3 regions of the Spongiibacter tropicus DSM 19543 genome follow, and region 1 is predicted to be linked to each of the others. Evidence: predicted binding sites of a transcription regulator. Region 1 holds the regulator's gene; each other region holds the start of a gene.
What was found. Region 1 encodes PhoB, which activates phosphate uptake and scavenging genes when phosphate is short. Its sites were predicted from a motif close to TGTCATAAANNTGTAACA; they were not measured.
Positions count from the first base shown of each region.

Region 1 (4,877 bases):
TGGATACTGACTGAACAACAGAAGCCGATCCTGGCTGCTCGTTCACACCGTTTTTGAAATCCCCTTTACACAGCGCTTCACCCTTGAAGTAGCCGTAAGTACCCGATACCGAGTTCCGGCCAAACATTTGAATATCGCGCCCTTCCCAGGCGCCAGTCATACCCAGTTGCCCCCAGCGGCGAACATCATCCGGGTAGCCACATTTGCGGGTGCTGGAGAAGATCGCATCCACCTCGGCCAGCGTCATACCATCGATGGGGTTGTCTTTGTGGACAAAGATAGCCAGGGCGTCAATGGCCACCGGGACGGCCGTCGGCTTGTAGCCGAAACGCGCTTCAAAGGCTTCTATTTCCTTGTCCTTCATTTTGCGGCTCATTGGCCCCATATTGGACGTGCCTTCTGTCAGCGCCGGCGGCGCAGTGGAAGACCCCGCAGCCTGAATCTGAATATTGACGTTGGGATAGTTGCGCTTGAAATCCTCGCCCCACAGCGTCATCAGGTTTGCGAGCGTATCCGAGCCAACGCTGGACAGGTTTCCGGAAACGCCGGATGCTTTTTCATAGGTGGGCAGGCCCGCATCCACATCGGTCGCGGCACTGGCCAGTGAAGAAGAAAGGCCAATTACTGCAGCAATCAGGCAATTTTTGAGTTTCACCGTCGTCTCCCAAGTCATGCAAAAGGTCGTAGATTTAACACGGCCGTCATTTTATCGACGAAATATGACTAAATTGTTACAAGCAGCGTAGCTTTTATTACAGCGTTGTCACGCTGCAGATTCAGCCTTCGTTGCCAAGGATTTGGGGAACAGACAACTGAAGGTACTGCCGTTTCCGGGGTGACTGCGCACCCTCAGCTCGCCGCGATGTCGAAGCAGTACATGTTTGACAATTGCCAAGCCCAGCCCGGTGCCGCCGGTATCCAGCGAGCGACTCTGATCCACGCGATAAAAGCGCTCGGTCAAGCGGGGAATATATTGCGGTTCAATGCCAATACCGCTGTCCTGGACTTCCAACACCGCATGACTGTCGGTCTGATACCAGCGCAGCACAATGCGGTCACCTTCAGCGGTGTAGCGGGCAGCGTTGACGGCCAGGTTAGACAATGCACTGCGTATTTCCGTCGCCTGCCCTTTCAGTACGATACTGTCGTCGCATTCTATTTCGATGCTGCGATCACCCTTCGCCGCCGCCAGCGCCTCTTCTCGGACCATTTCCAGCAGAGGTCGCAAGACAATACGGTCCTGTTCTTTGGGCTTGGGCACCGACTCCAGTCGCGACAGCAGCATCAGATCCTGAATCAGGTGATGCATTCTGCGAGACTGCTTCAGCATTTGTTCAATAGCACGATCCCAGCGCGGATTTTCGCCGCCGTGTTCCGCGAAGGTTTCGAGGTAGCCATTGATAACCGTCAGAGGGGTGCGCAATTCGTGGGATACGTTCGCCACGAAATCCTTACGCATTTTTTCAAGGCGATAAGTCCGGGTGATATCCCGGGCAAACAGCAGGCGATTACGCTCGGCAAAGAAGCTGATACTGATACTGAGCTGAATGTCTGCATTCACCGGGGAGACCATTTCCAGCGGTGCCCCGTATTTTTCGGCCTCGTAATAGCCGACAAATGATGGCGCACGAATCAGGTTGAGCAGCTGAAGGCCGGTATCGTCCTCTCGCCGCAGCCCCAGCAACTCCGATGCCGCATCGTTACACCATTCGATATTGCCCTGATGATCGAGCATCACCACCGCGTCAGACATGGACGCGAACGACGCTCGCAGATAATCAATCATGGCCTGCAAGCGATCGTGATCCCCCGTCGCCTGCTTCTGCATATCATAAATGGTATCGAAAATTTGACCCCACATGCCTATCGCCTCTGGCGGCTCCGTCCCGGAGCCTCGGTATAGCCAGTCGCTCAAACGTTGAAGCTGCCAAAGCAGCCAGGTGCAGATTCCCGCGGCCACCACAAACACCGGCCAGGCACCCAGTTCGAACGCTGTCGACAGAACCGCAGCAGCTGCCAGCGGCAGCATGACTCTGACCAGTTCCGTCTTCCAATCGTAATACCGCATGAACCGGCGCTATGCGCTGACTCCTGTTGCTGAAAAGCGGTAACCGGTGCCTCTTACGGTCTGGATAAGCTGACCAAAATCGCGGCTGTCTGTGAGAAGTGCCTTGCGCAGTCGACGGATATGCACATCCACCGTGCGCTCTTCGACATAGACATTGGTGCCCCACACTTGATCAAGAAGCTGTCCACGGCTGTAGGCACGCTCCTGGTGGGTCATGAAGAATTTGAGAAGTTTGAACTCTGTCGGCCCCATATCGAGAGGCACGTTATCGGCAAAAACGCGGTGACTGGCGGGGTCGAGGCGCAGGCCATCCACATCGATACTCTCTTCCTGGTCGGGCGTGCTCACCCGGCGCAATACCGCCTTGATGCGGGCCAGCAGTTCGCGAGAGGAAAAAGGCTTGGTGATGTAATCGTCAGCGCCAACGTCCAGCCCCTGCACGCGGTTGTCTTCATCGTCTTTGGCGGTGAGCATGATAACCAGCATATCGCGAGTCAATTCCTCACGCCGCAGGCGCCGCAGCAACTCGATACCGCTGGTGACCGGCATCATCCAATCGAGCAGCACCAGGTCTGGCCGCTGGTCAACAATAATGCCGTGAGCTTCCTGGGCATTGGCTGCCTCCAGGCAATCGTAGCCTGCAAGTTCCAAGCCTACGCGAATCATTTCGCGAATGGCTGCCTCGTCATCGACGATGAGGATAGTCTTGGTTGTCGTCATGCTTGTCCCTTTAACGCCGCCTAAGTACTTGAGCCTGCATTTAAACGGTCTTCAATGACAATTTTATGACAAGTCAGTCTAGTCGAATACGACGGTTTTATTGCCGTGAACCAGTACCCGGTCTTCCAGGTGGTTACGTAAGGCTCTGGCAAGCACCGACTTTTCCACATCTTTGCCGAGCCGAACCAAATCATCTTTGCTGTGGCGATGTGACACTCGGATGACATCCTGCTCAATAATTGGCCCTTCATCCAGCTGTTCTGTCACATAGTGACTGGTCGCGCCAATCAGCTTCACACCACGGTCATACGCCTTTTGGTAGGGGTTGGCGCCAACAAACGACGGTAAAAAGCTGTGGTGAATATTAATCATTCGACCGGCGTAGGCTCGACAGAATTCCGGGGGGATAATCTGCATATAGCGAGCAAGGACGATACAGTCCGCTTCGTACGCCGCTGCGAGCGACTGGACCTTCTCATGGGCAGGCGCCTTGTTATTCGGGTCGACTTGCACGTGTTCGAAGGGAATGCCGTGCCACTCCACCATACTGCGCAGGTTTTCGTGATTGGAGATAACACAGGGAATGTCGCAATACAGTTCACCACTGTGCCAGCGGTGCAACAGATCAGCAATGCAGTGGGAGGCGTGGCTGGCCATAATCACCACGCGACGGCGGCGTGCCGAATCCACCAGCTCCCACTCCATCCCGTATTCTTCGGCAATGGGGCGGAACGCTTCCCTCACCGCATCGGCTTTCATGCCCAGCGACTCGGCGGCAATTTCATTGCGCATGAAGAACCAATTGCTGTCGGCATCAGAATGGTAATTGGCCTCGGTCAGCCAGCCCCCCTGTTCTGCCACAAACTGGCTGACACGGGCAACAATCCCGACGCGATCGGGACAACTGGTGATAAGGCGGTAAGTGTGCTGCATGGTAATTCTGTAAACCTTACTAAATCAGACTTTATTCAATATTCCGCGCACGGCCTGAGGCAGATCTGCGGGCAGCACCACGGTTTTGGCGTTGCCAGATGCCGACAGCTCTTTGAGCGCCTCGGTGTATTTTTCCCCCAGCATATAAAGCACTGGCAGCTCATCGCCCTTCACGGCGCTGGAGACCAGTTCGATCGCCGTCCCGCTGGCTTTGGCCAGTACGACTTCGGCCTGGGCATCGCGGCGGGACGCCTCAAGACGCCCTTCTGCTTCGAGGATCGCGGCCTGCTTCTCTCCTTCCGCCTTGGTCACAGCCGCCCGCCGCTGACGTTCGGCAGCGGCCTGCTCTTCCATCGCGCGCTGCATCGTCGGAGAGGGGTTAATGTCCTGAATTTCAACGGTCTTCAGGGTAATTCCCCAGTCGGCAATATCATCGGAGATCGCCGCTTTTAGCTTGGCTTTAATCTGATCGCGGGACGACAGTGCCGAGTCCAGCGACATTTCACCGACAATCGAGCGCAACGCCGTCTGAACGAGATTCTGGATGGCGATGTTGTAATCCTCAACGCCGTATACCGCTTTCTCTGGCGATACGATGTTGATGTAGGCGACAGCGTTAGCAATGATCACCGCATTATCTTCGGTGATCACTTCCTGCGAAGGGATATCGAGCACGATATCCTTGGTCGTGATTTTGTAAGCGACCTGATCTACGTAGGGAATAATGAAGTTCAACCCGGGATTCAGGGTGCCGTGGTATTTTCCCAGACGCTGCACGATGTGCTTATAGCCTTGAGGGACCGTCTTAACGCCCATCCCCAGCGTTACGATTACCAGGACCAGCAACGCGCCGGTAACAGCCAAACCATCCATTGTTATCTCTCCTGAAGTAGTGGGATTCGCCGAGTTGGCGGAGCGAATCAGTCCGCGGCGCCGAAACGCGCATCCAGTGGGCGGACGATCAGGGAGTTCCCTGACACATCTTCCACAACAACGCGGTCACCCACGGCAACCGGCTCGCGACAAATGTACATCCACTCATCGCTTCCCAATACCGGGATACTGAAACGCACAGCGCCTTCGCCATGGGAACCGGCACGAATCACCATGCCTTCCTGACCGACGACCTGCTCTCTGGACATGCCCGAGAGGCTGC
Region 1 covers NZ_ATUS01000001.1:302,275-307,151, forward strand. Annotated here, with positions in the region: gene G411_RS0101535 (PstS family phosphate ABC transporter substrate-binding protein) at 1-655, opposite strand, end outside; gene phoR (phosphate regulon sensor histidine kinase PhoR) at 764-2,068, opposite strand; gene phoB (phosphate regulon transcriptional regulator PhoB) at 2,078-2,788, opposite strand; gene purU (formyltetrahydrofolate deformylase) at 2,867-3,721, opposite strand; gene G411_RS0101555 (SPFH domain-containing protein) at 3,746-4,594, opposite strand; gene G411_RS0101560 (NfeD family protein) at 4,642-4,877, opposite strand, start outside.

Region 2 (4,877 bases), 380 kb from region 1:
TCGCCGCATCGGGCTGGTAGTCAAACAGGCTGGCACTGTAGAGCGCCTGCCCCGGCTCCAATGCCGCGACACGCTTCAGGCGATAGGCGCCCACCAGCTCAAGCTGGTTGTCGTCCCACAGCACGATATGGTCGTAATAGGCGTCGTAGGCGTCTACGTCGCGACGCAGACCCGTGCCCTCGCCCACCGCGCGGAAGCTGATTTCGCGCAGGCGACCGATCTCACGCATGATGCAGCAGTCGCCGCTGTACTCGTAGCGATAAATATCCATGCCATCGCGGTTGCTGCCCAGGTGTTCGCAGTCACGAATGGCGCTGCGCAGTTCCCGTCGGTCCTCCGGGTGCGCAACCGGCTGCGCCTCGGGCATAAAGCAGGGCTCGCCACGACGGCGGCGCTTGCCGATCTTGTAAAGGTGGCGCTTGAACAGGCGCACTTTGGCCTGCGTGGTCAGCGGCAGATCGCGGTAGAGAGAAGGATCAATAGCCGGGCCGATGCTGACGCGCACAGTGCGGTTGTTCTGTTTGAACATTTCGCGGATCAGCCACAATGTCGACAGCGGCTTGGCCAGCAGCGACAGTGCATAGAAAAACACCGAATTCCTGGCGTTCATGTGCACCGGCAGAATCGGCGCATTGGCCCGCTCGGCAAACTTGATAAAGCCCGCCCGCCAGCGACCATCGCGAATGCCCGACGGGCTGAAACGCGAGACTTCACCGGCCGGGAAAATAATCACCGCGCCATCGCCTTCCAGGTGCTCGTGGATGGCCTGAAGGTTTTCCCGGCGATTGCGTTTACCACTCATATTGTCCACCGGCAGCAACATACTGCGCAGCGGCTTGAGGGCATACAGCACTTCGTTAGCCACGACTTTCACGTCGCTGCGCACTTCAGATACCAGCTTCAGCAGGGCCAGTCCGTCGAGGCTGCCAATAGGATGGTTGGCAATGATTACCACGCGCCCCGTGACCGGAATACGCTCTTTGTCGAGGGCACTGACCGCGTAGCCAAAATCAAAATAGTTCAGCACCTGCTCGACAAAGTCCCTGCCACGCAGATGCGGGTAATCCCGCTCGAACTGTTTGAACTCGGCCTCGTGAAACAGGTAACGCAGCAGCGCAGTGAGCGTGCGTTTAATATGGGGATTGCCCTTGGCAATACGGGGAAAACGTTCGTCGATAACCGAATCTACGGAAATCATATTGTCACCTCGTTGTTATCCGACCCGTCGCAGCGGCAGCACGTCTGCCACGGGTTTTGCAGCGGGTTCACCAACCCTTGCCAACATCTGGCGGGTCTCGGTCCACTGCAGTAATTCAAGCTCACCGTGCTCGCCCTCAGCCAAGAGCGTGCAGTTCTCAATCCAGTCGCCATCGTTGCAGTACAACAGTCCGTCGATATCCTTGAGTGCAGGCTGGTGGATATGTCCGCAGATCACGCCATCCAGACCGCGCTTTTTGGCTTCCTGCACGGCCGCGGATTCAAACACGTCGATCACCTGACGGGCATTGGGAATACGCTGCTTGATATAGGTCGCCAGCGACCAGTAGTGATGGCCGAAGCGGCGGCGGAAGAAATTGGCCCAGCGATTGAGAAACAGCAGCAGATCGTAAGCGGCATCGCCGACCAGATTCTCCCAGCGGCTGAGCTGCATGTGTTCATCCAGGCAGTCGCCGTGAAACATCAACAGACGCTTGCCTTTGAGGGTGGTGTAAACCGCTTCTTTGCGGATTTCGATAGGCCCGAAAATATGCCCGACATAGTCGCGGAACGGTTCGTCGTGGTTACCGGGAATGTAAACCACCCGAGTGCCGCTATTGGCCTTGCGAAACAGGGTGCGCAACACCTCGTAGTGACTGGCAGGCCAGTACAGCGTGCGGGACATGGCCCAGAGATCGACCACGTCGCCCACCAGATAAATGGTGTCGCATTCAATGTGATTCAGGCAGTCCAACAGATACTCGGCGCGGCAATCCTTGAAGCCGAGGTGGATATCGGAAAGCCATAGCGTTTTGTAGCGTTTTACTTGCTCGGTCACACCGGGCGCCTCTGTCGTTAAATTGATGACAGGCTAGAGCGCAACGATGACAAAGGCGGGACGGTTCTGAGGCAGATTTATGACAACCTTGCCCACCGGAACCGGCGGTGGGCAAGGCGTCGTTCAGCTGTCGCTGTTCATGGTGGGCTGGCGGATTAACTGCAACATACTTTGCTGGACATCGGGCCCCAGCAGGGCCACCCAACGCTGGCTGAACAGTTGCAGGCGGGCATCGCAGCGTACCCAGCGCTCGCCGTCACGATTTTCCTCATGCAGCAGATTCTGGGCAATCAGGGTATCGAGGTACACCCGGAACAGGTTTTTATCGAAGTACTCCGGCGCTTCCCGTCCGCTGACAATCGACAGCCGCTGGGCCATTACAATCAGGTTTTCTTCCACGGCACTGCGCGGCGCGGCGGTTTCCCCGGGCTCATGCACCAGCAGGAGACTGCTCATGGTGTAGCGTTCAAAGGTCTCGCGCAAAATCCTCCCCAGACCGGTCAGCACCGCGTAGGCATTGCTGCCCACTTCCGGGCGAGCCAGCACTGACTCGCCGCGACGCAGCAGCAAGCCCTGCTCGACCAGATTGTCGATATGCCTGTCCACGACATCATCGCAGTTGTTTAAATCGACCCGCAAAAACAACTCGCGCTTGAGGAAGGGCAACAACTGCATGCAGGATTCGCGCAATTCATCGATGCTGACCTGCTCACTGTGGCGGAAGAAACGCGCGATCAGACTGGGCATCGCCAGTACATGCATCACCGAGTTGCGGTAATAGGTGAGCATCACCGCCTCTTTGCCTGTGGCGGTAATAATCGGCCCCCAACGGTGATCGATGCGCGACAGCCCCGCCGTGCGTGCTGCAGCGTCGAGAATTTCCCGCGCGCTGCCCTCCGGCAAGGTAACATCCGCACTGTAGGGCAGGCGCTTCAGCAGCGCGACAAAGGCGTCGATCTGGTTCAGCAGCTCATCTTCAGCCATGGCACGCTGGGGGCTGGACAACAGAATCATCGCCACCAGACCGATGGGGTTAATGACTGCCGCCGAATTCACCCGCTCCATATTTTCCTGGGCGATGTGGTCGACAACCGCAGGGATAAAGCTTTCATCGCCGCTTTGCAGCTTGCTGCGCCACTCCGGCTCGATGTGGCTCAGGCAGTCTTCCAGCGCAATCGGCTCACCAAAGGCCACATGGGGGCTGCCGTAAGACGACTTGAAAATCCTTGTGGCCTTGAGCAGACCGCCCGCTGATTCGCTCTGCTTGGCGGCACCGCGCAGCTCCTTCACGTAGGACGCGCCTTCCACCAGCTTGTCGTAGCCCACATACACCGGCACCAGCGCGACCTTCCGCGCCGGCTGGGCGAGGAAACTTTCCACCGTCATCGCCAGCATGCCCTTTTTAGGTGGCAGCAGACGACCGGTACGGGAACGCCCGCCCTCCGGGAAAAACTCCACGGGGTAGCCCCGCCCCAGAATGACATCCAGATAACTTCGAAACACCGCACTATAAAGTTTCTGCCCGGCAAAGCTGCGGCGAATATAAAAAGCACCGCCCCGGCGCAGCAGACCGCCTACCGGCCAGAAGTTCAGGTTCACCCCGGCCGCAATATGTGGCGGCACCAACCCTTGCGTGTAGAGGCCGTAGGAAATCAGCAGATAATCGAGGTGGCTGCGGTGACTCGGCATGTACACCAATTGCCGATCGTTGGCAGTGCGGTTCAGACGCTCGACATGGTGCAGGCGAATGCCGCTGAAAATCTTGCGAAATACCCAGCTAAGAATCAGATCCAGCACCCGCAAAATCCGCGAGTCGAAATTGGCCGCCACTTCATCGGCCATTTTGCGGGCTTTTTTCTCGATTTTTGCGGCACTGAGTTTTTCTTCGGCCTGCTCCTCCTGCATGGCTTCGCGCACGGCGGGCCGACGCAGTACCAGATTGATGATCTCATGCCGCGACAGCAGACTGGGGCCCAGAGAGGCCGTTTTTCGGCGACTGAAGTAGAAGCTCAGGGTGCGGGCCAGCAGCACAGCGGCCGCTTGCGGCTCCTGCGTGCGCGCCACCAACTTCTGGAAATTAACGGGATAGGCAAAGTGCAGCATCACATTCTTGCGCTGGGCAATAATCACCAGCAGTTTGCGCAGCGCACCGGCGCGCTCACCGTCGCCCAGCAACAGTTTGAGAAACGAGGTTTCGCTGCCGGGGTCACGTCCCCAAAATACCGACACGGGCACGATCTGCAAGCTCTGCTCACCCTGCCCGGCCATCAGCGTTTCCATGGTTGCAGTGCTGCGATCCGCACCGCGATCTCCGGCGATTACGGGCAAATACAGGCAGCCCGCCTTTTCCGCCACAGGCAGTTTGCCGGGCGTACGGTGCAGCGGGGTGAGCCCCTCGGCACGCAGAATCCGCTCCAGCAGAAACCGGTCCGTCCAGCTATAGGTGCGCAACACATAACAAACGGGGCGCCCTTCCACAGCGTCACGCAAGCCATCGTCGACCTGCACAATATTGGGCCTTACCAGCGCCAGTACCGGCGTTGACACCAGGCGGCAGAACATGAAAAACAGCTTGGTATACCAGGACATGAATGTGTCGCTTCCCACAGTGGCTTGCCCGATGTCTCAACAGCTGAGCACCCGGTCTGAATAATCAATGCACGGCAATTTTACCCTGCCAACAGCAACCGCGTCGCCTGTTAGCAGCAATTTCACTGCGCACATCGCAAGTGCACAGGGCCCCGCGTACAATCTACAGGTGCTTCGTGACAAAGCATTTGCCCAACACCAACACAAAAGGCCCCGCTATGAGCGCCGTTCCCATCGCCTTCGACAACAGCTA
Region 2 covers NZ_ATUS01000001.1:686,618-691,494, forward strand. Annotated here, with positions in the region: gene olsF (bifunctional ornithine lipid synthase OlsF) at 1-1,198, opposite strand, end outside; gene G411_RS0103320 (UDP-2,3-diacylglucosamine diphosphatase) at 1,214-2,035, opposite strand; gene plsB (glycerol-3-phosphate 1-O-acyltransferase PlsB) at 2,159-4,624, opposite strand; gene G411_RS0103330 (protein adenylyltransferase SelO) at 4,843-4,877, shown strand, end outside.
Region 2: G411_RS0103320 (UDP-2,3-diacylglucosamine diphosphatase) is a predicted target of PhoB. The motif match lies at 2,103-2,120, and genes of this name have one in related genera.

Region 3 (4,877 bases), 1.3 Mb from region 1:
GCCGACGCCCTCAAGAATATTCGCATCGTCCACGACGTGCTGATCCTAAAAAAAAGCCACAAACTGATTCGCCGCATGCGCCGGGCACTGGCCGAGCCGGAAATCCACGGCTATCAGGTGTGGGGCTCCTCCTTCCTGATCATGGACTACCTGCTGCAACACCCGCCGCGACGCGGCAGCAAGATCACCGAGATCGGTTCCGGCTGGGGCATTCTGAGTATTTTCTGTGCGATGCAGTTTGGCGCCAAAGTCACCGCCGTCGATGCCGACGAGCACGTCTTCCCCTACCTCGACGCGCACGCACTGCTGAACGACGTGACCATCAAAACCCGGGTCGCGCGCTATGAAGAATTGGGCATCAAGGAATTGAAAGGCCAGAAGATGCTGCTCGGTGGCGATATCTGCTTCTGGCCCAAACTGGTTAACCCGCTGTACAGCGCCATCGAAGCCGCACTGGATGCCGGGGTAAAAACCATCATCATTGCCGATCCGGGCCGCTCGCCGTTTCACAAGCTCGCCCGCAAATGCCAGAAAAACTTCAATGCCGAGCTGCTGGACTGGGAAGTAAAAACGCCCAAATCCATCAGCGGCGAACTGCTGGTGATCCGCGCCTGACCACCGGCTCAGGCGCCGAACAACCCCTCAGCCCTTCTTCGACTTCTTGCCTTTTTTCAGCTTCACTCTGGGACGGTAGTCCAGCTTGGGCAGTCGCGGCAGCTTGCCTGTCGCCAAGTAGCTGTGAATCTGCAGTTGTGAACGCACCTTGGCAGAACTCTTTTTGCGGGGACGGAAATCATTGCTCTGCGACGCATCGATCATCCGCGCCTTCACATTGTCGGCCCACTGAATATCAATGATGTTCTGAATCCGCTTCTGCAGCACCGGACTGTAAACCGGACAGGTCACCTCCACCCGGAAGTCGATATTGCGCGTCATCAAATCCGCCGAGGAAATGTAGTACTTGGGCTTGCCGCGATTGCGGAAGATATACACCCGCGGGTGCTCCAGATAGCCGTCGACAATACTGATCGCCTCAATATTCTCGCTCACGCCCGGCACACCCGGCAGCAGCGAGCACATGCCGCGCACAATCAAACGCACCGGCACCCCCGCCTGACTGGCCTCGTACAGCTTATCGACCAGTTCGCGGTCCACCAGATTGTTACACTTCAGCGTAATGCCGCACTCCTTGCCCGCCCGCGCCGCATCGATTTCGCCCTGCACATTATCCAGCACGCGCTCGCGGCTGTTCAGCGGCGACACCGCCAGATGCTTAAACTCATGGCGCTTGTAGGTATAGGCGATAAAGTCGAACACCTTGGCCACCTCATCACCAATGGCCTGATCGTAGGTCAGCAGACTGAAGTCGGTGTACACCTCCGCCGTCTTCTCGTTGAAGTTACCCGTGCCCACGTGGGTGTAGTATTTCTGAAGATTGCCTTCCTGGCGGCTGATCGAAATCAGCTTGCTGTGCACCTTCAAACCCGGCACGCCCAAGATCACGTTCACGCCGCCATCGGTCAGACGCTGCGACAGCGCGATGTTGGCCTCTTCATCAAAGCGTGCCTGCAACTCCACCACCACCGTCACTTCTTTGTGGTTGGCGACCGCGTTCAGCAGTGCATCGACAACATGTGAGTTCGACGCCACCCGGTACAGGCTGATGCGAATCGACTTCACCGCCGGATCAATCGCGGCAGTTTTCAGCAGGTCCGTCAGGTAATCGAAGCTGTGATAGGGATAGAACAGCAGAATATCCTGCTCGCGCATGCAGCTCAGAATATTGTCAGCGGCGTCAATTTCCGGCACCCGGATTTTCGGCAGCGCCTTCGCATCCAGATACGCCGGCCCCAGATTGGGGAAGCGCATAAAGTCTTTGGAGTTGTGGTAGCGGCCACCGGGGATCATCGAGTCGAGGCGACCCAGCCCCAACCGCTTCACCAGATACTCCATCAAATCATTCGGCATCTGCGCGTCGTACACAAAGCGCACCGGATCCCCCTTGCGACGACGCTTGAGACTCTGCGCCATCTTCTCCACAAAGGTCTGCGTCACCTCTTCGCTGAGTTCCAGCTCGGCGTCGCGGGTCAGCTTCACCGTGTAGGCCTCGGCAGAATCCAGCGGAAAAATCCCGCGAAACACCTGCGGTAGGCACACGCGAATCATGTTCTCAAGCGTAATCAGCACCTTGCCGCGCTTGCCCTTGCGACCGGGAATCCGCACAAAGCGCTCGATCCGCGTGGTCGGCACTTCCAGCAGCGCGAAGCGCACCTGCCCCTCATAGCTGAGCTTGATCGCCAGATAGATCGACGCGTCATTCAGCTCCGGCATCGGGTTGGCATCGTCCAACAGAATCGGCACCAGCTCCTGCTGGATATGACTGTGGAAATAGCCGCGCACGTACTCCGTCTGCGCCTCGTCTAGCTGGCGCTCGTTCACAATGTAGATTTTGCGACGGCGCAATTCCTTCAGGTTGGCGCTGTAGGTGGCATCAAACCGGCGCTGCAATTTCAGCACTTTCTGGTGAATTTCCTCCATCAGCGCCTTGTAGTCCTCCTGCTTGGAGGGCGTCGAAAACGCAGCCAGACGACGTACATCCGCCACCCGCACCCGGAAGAATTCATCGAGGTTGTTAGAGAAGATGCCCAGATAACGAATCCGCTGGATAATCGGCACCGACGGATCAGCCGCTTCCTGCAGCACCCGCTCGTTAAAAGAAAGCCAACTCAGCTCTTTGGCAATCCACGCCTGTTCAGCGGTCATTTCGCTCATATTTTCCTACCCTGACAACGTTTAAAGCACTTGTATGCGCGCAACAGCCTAACGGTTATGCATGTCATTTTAGTGACATATTTCAGTGGTCGCATTTGCCAGTGACAGGTCGTAAACTAACTGCTCACAAGGGACAAAATGCATGGCACAAAACAGCGACTCCTTCGCCGCGCTCGACCTCGGCTCCAACAGCTTCCACCTGCTTATCGCCAGCTTCCAGGATGACAAACTCCGCATCATCGACCGCCACAAAGACATGGTTCGACTGGCCGCCGGTCTCGACGATAACGGCGTCCTCAGCGAAGAAGCCCAGCAGCGCGCGCTGGACAGTCTGGCAAAAGTCGCCAACCGCCTGCGCGGTGTCCCGCGCTCGCAAATCCGCATTGTGGGCACCAACACCCTGCGGGCCGCCAAAAATGCCAGCGAGTTTATGACCCGGGCCGAAGCCATCCTCGGCACACCCATCAATATTATTTCAGGTACCGAAGAAGCGCGACTGGTTTACCTCGGCGTCGCCAACGATCTGGCCATTGAAGACCGCCGACGGCTGGTCATTGATATCGGTGGCGGTTCCACCGAAATGGTCGCGGGCGGCCAACAGCCCCGCCTGCTGGAAAGCCTGCCCATGGGCTGCGTCAGCCACAGCCTGCACTATTTCCCCAACGGCAACATCAACGACAAACTGTTCAAAAAGGCCGTCAATGCCGCCCGCCAGTTAATCTCGCCCTACGTGGAAGGCTTTCGCGACCAGTGGCAGGAAGTGGTCGGCTCCTCCGGCACCATTCGCGCCATCAGCAAAATCCTCAGCGAACAGGGCCTGTGCGACGCCGGACAAATCACCCTCGACGGCATGAATGCCCTCAAGGAACAACTGCTGAACGCCGAGCACACCAGCAGCCTGCAACTCAAAGGCCTGAGTGACGAGCGGCGCGATGTCTTCCCCGGCGGCTTTGCGGTGCTCTATGCGCTGTTCAAGGAAATGGGCATACAGGAACTGCATATCTCCAACTACGCCGTGCGCGAAGGCATTGTGTACGACCTCGCCGGGCGATTGCACCACAAAGACAAACGCGACGAGACCATCCGCCAGCTGATCGAGCAGTACCATATCGACCCCGCCCAGGGTGAGCGTGTGGCCGAACTCTGCCAGCGCTGGCTGCCGATGCTCGCCGACCGCATGAACAGCGACTACACCGAAGCCGAAAAACTGCTGCTCTGGGCCGCCAAACTCCACGAACTCGGCTTGGCCGTCGCCCACGGCGGCTACCACAAACACGGCGCCTACATCCTCAGCAATGCCGACCTGCCCGGCTTCTCCCGGCAGGAACAGGCGCGACTCAGCGTGCTGGTGCTCAACCACCGCCGCAAACCCAAAAGCCTGGATATCAGCACCTACGGTGTCACCCCGGACTGGATGATGGTCTGCCTGCTGCGACTGGCCTGCATCTTCTACCGCCGCCGTCAGGCCGTGCGCCTATCCGACGACATCCAGCTCAGCAGCCCCGCCCCCGAACAGATTCAGCTCCACATTCCCGGCCACTGGCTCGACGCCAACCCCCTCACCGCCGCCGACCTGGACGACGAAGCCGAGCTGCTGCGCAAATGCCTCAACATCCAGCTCGACGTTATCAGCCAACAGCCCGCCGACGCACAAACCGGCTAGTGTCGGCGCCCGGTAACTGTTAGGATTAACCGTTGCAGAATTTGGGGCCGTTTTGGATTCGACGCCGGTTACAAAACTCTGTGGTGCATGCCGTGATGACAGCCAATCACGTTAATCCAAAGCTGTACTCTATATAGTTGCCAACGACGACAACTACGCTCTAGCGGCTTAAACCCCGCTAGCAGTCCCAGCAAGGTGCCCATACCGCGCGAAGGACTGTCATATAGAATGGGATCGCAACAAGGTATGTTCTGGGCCGCGTTGTTAAACTTATACAGAACTCGCTGACTGCGTCCTGACCGTTGGGCTGCAGAAGGCTAAATCAATAAACGGAAGCTAAGCATGTAGAGCCCTGAGCGGCGGACTGGCGGACGGGGGTTCAATTCCCCCCGGCTCCACCAATATAAAAAAGGCGAACTGATTTCAGTTCGCCTTTTTTATG
Region 3 covers NZ_ATUS01000001.1:1,573,709-1,578,585, forward strand. Annotated here, with positions in the region: gene G411_RS0107385 (class I SAM-dependent methyltransferase) at 1-615, shown strand, start outside; gene ppk1 (polyphosphate kinase 1) at 643-2,772, opposite strand; gene ppx (exopolyphosphatase) at 2,915-4,435, shown strand; RNA gene ssrA (transfer-messenger RNA) at 4,479-4,836, shown strand.
Region 3: ppk1 (polyphosphate kinase 1) is a predicted target of PhoB. The motif match lies at 2,835-2,852, and genes of this name have one in related genera.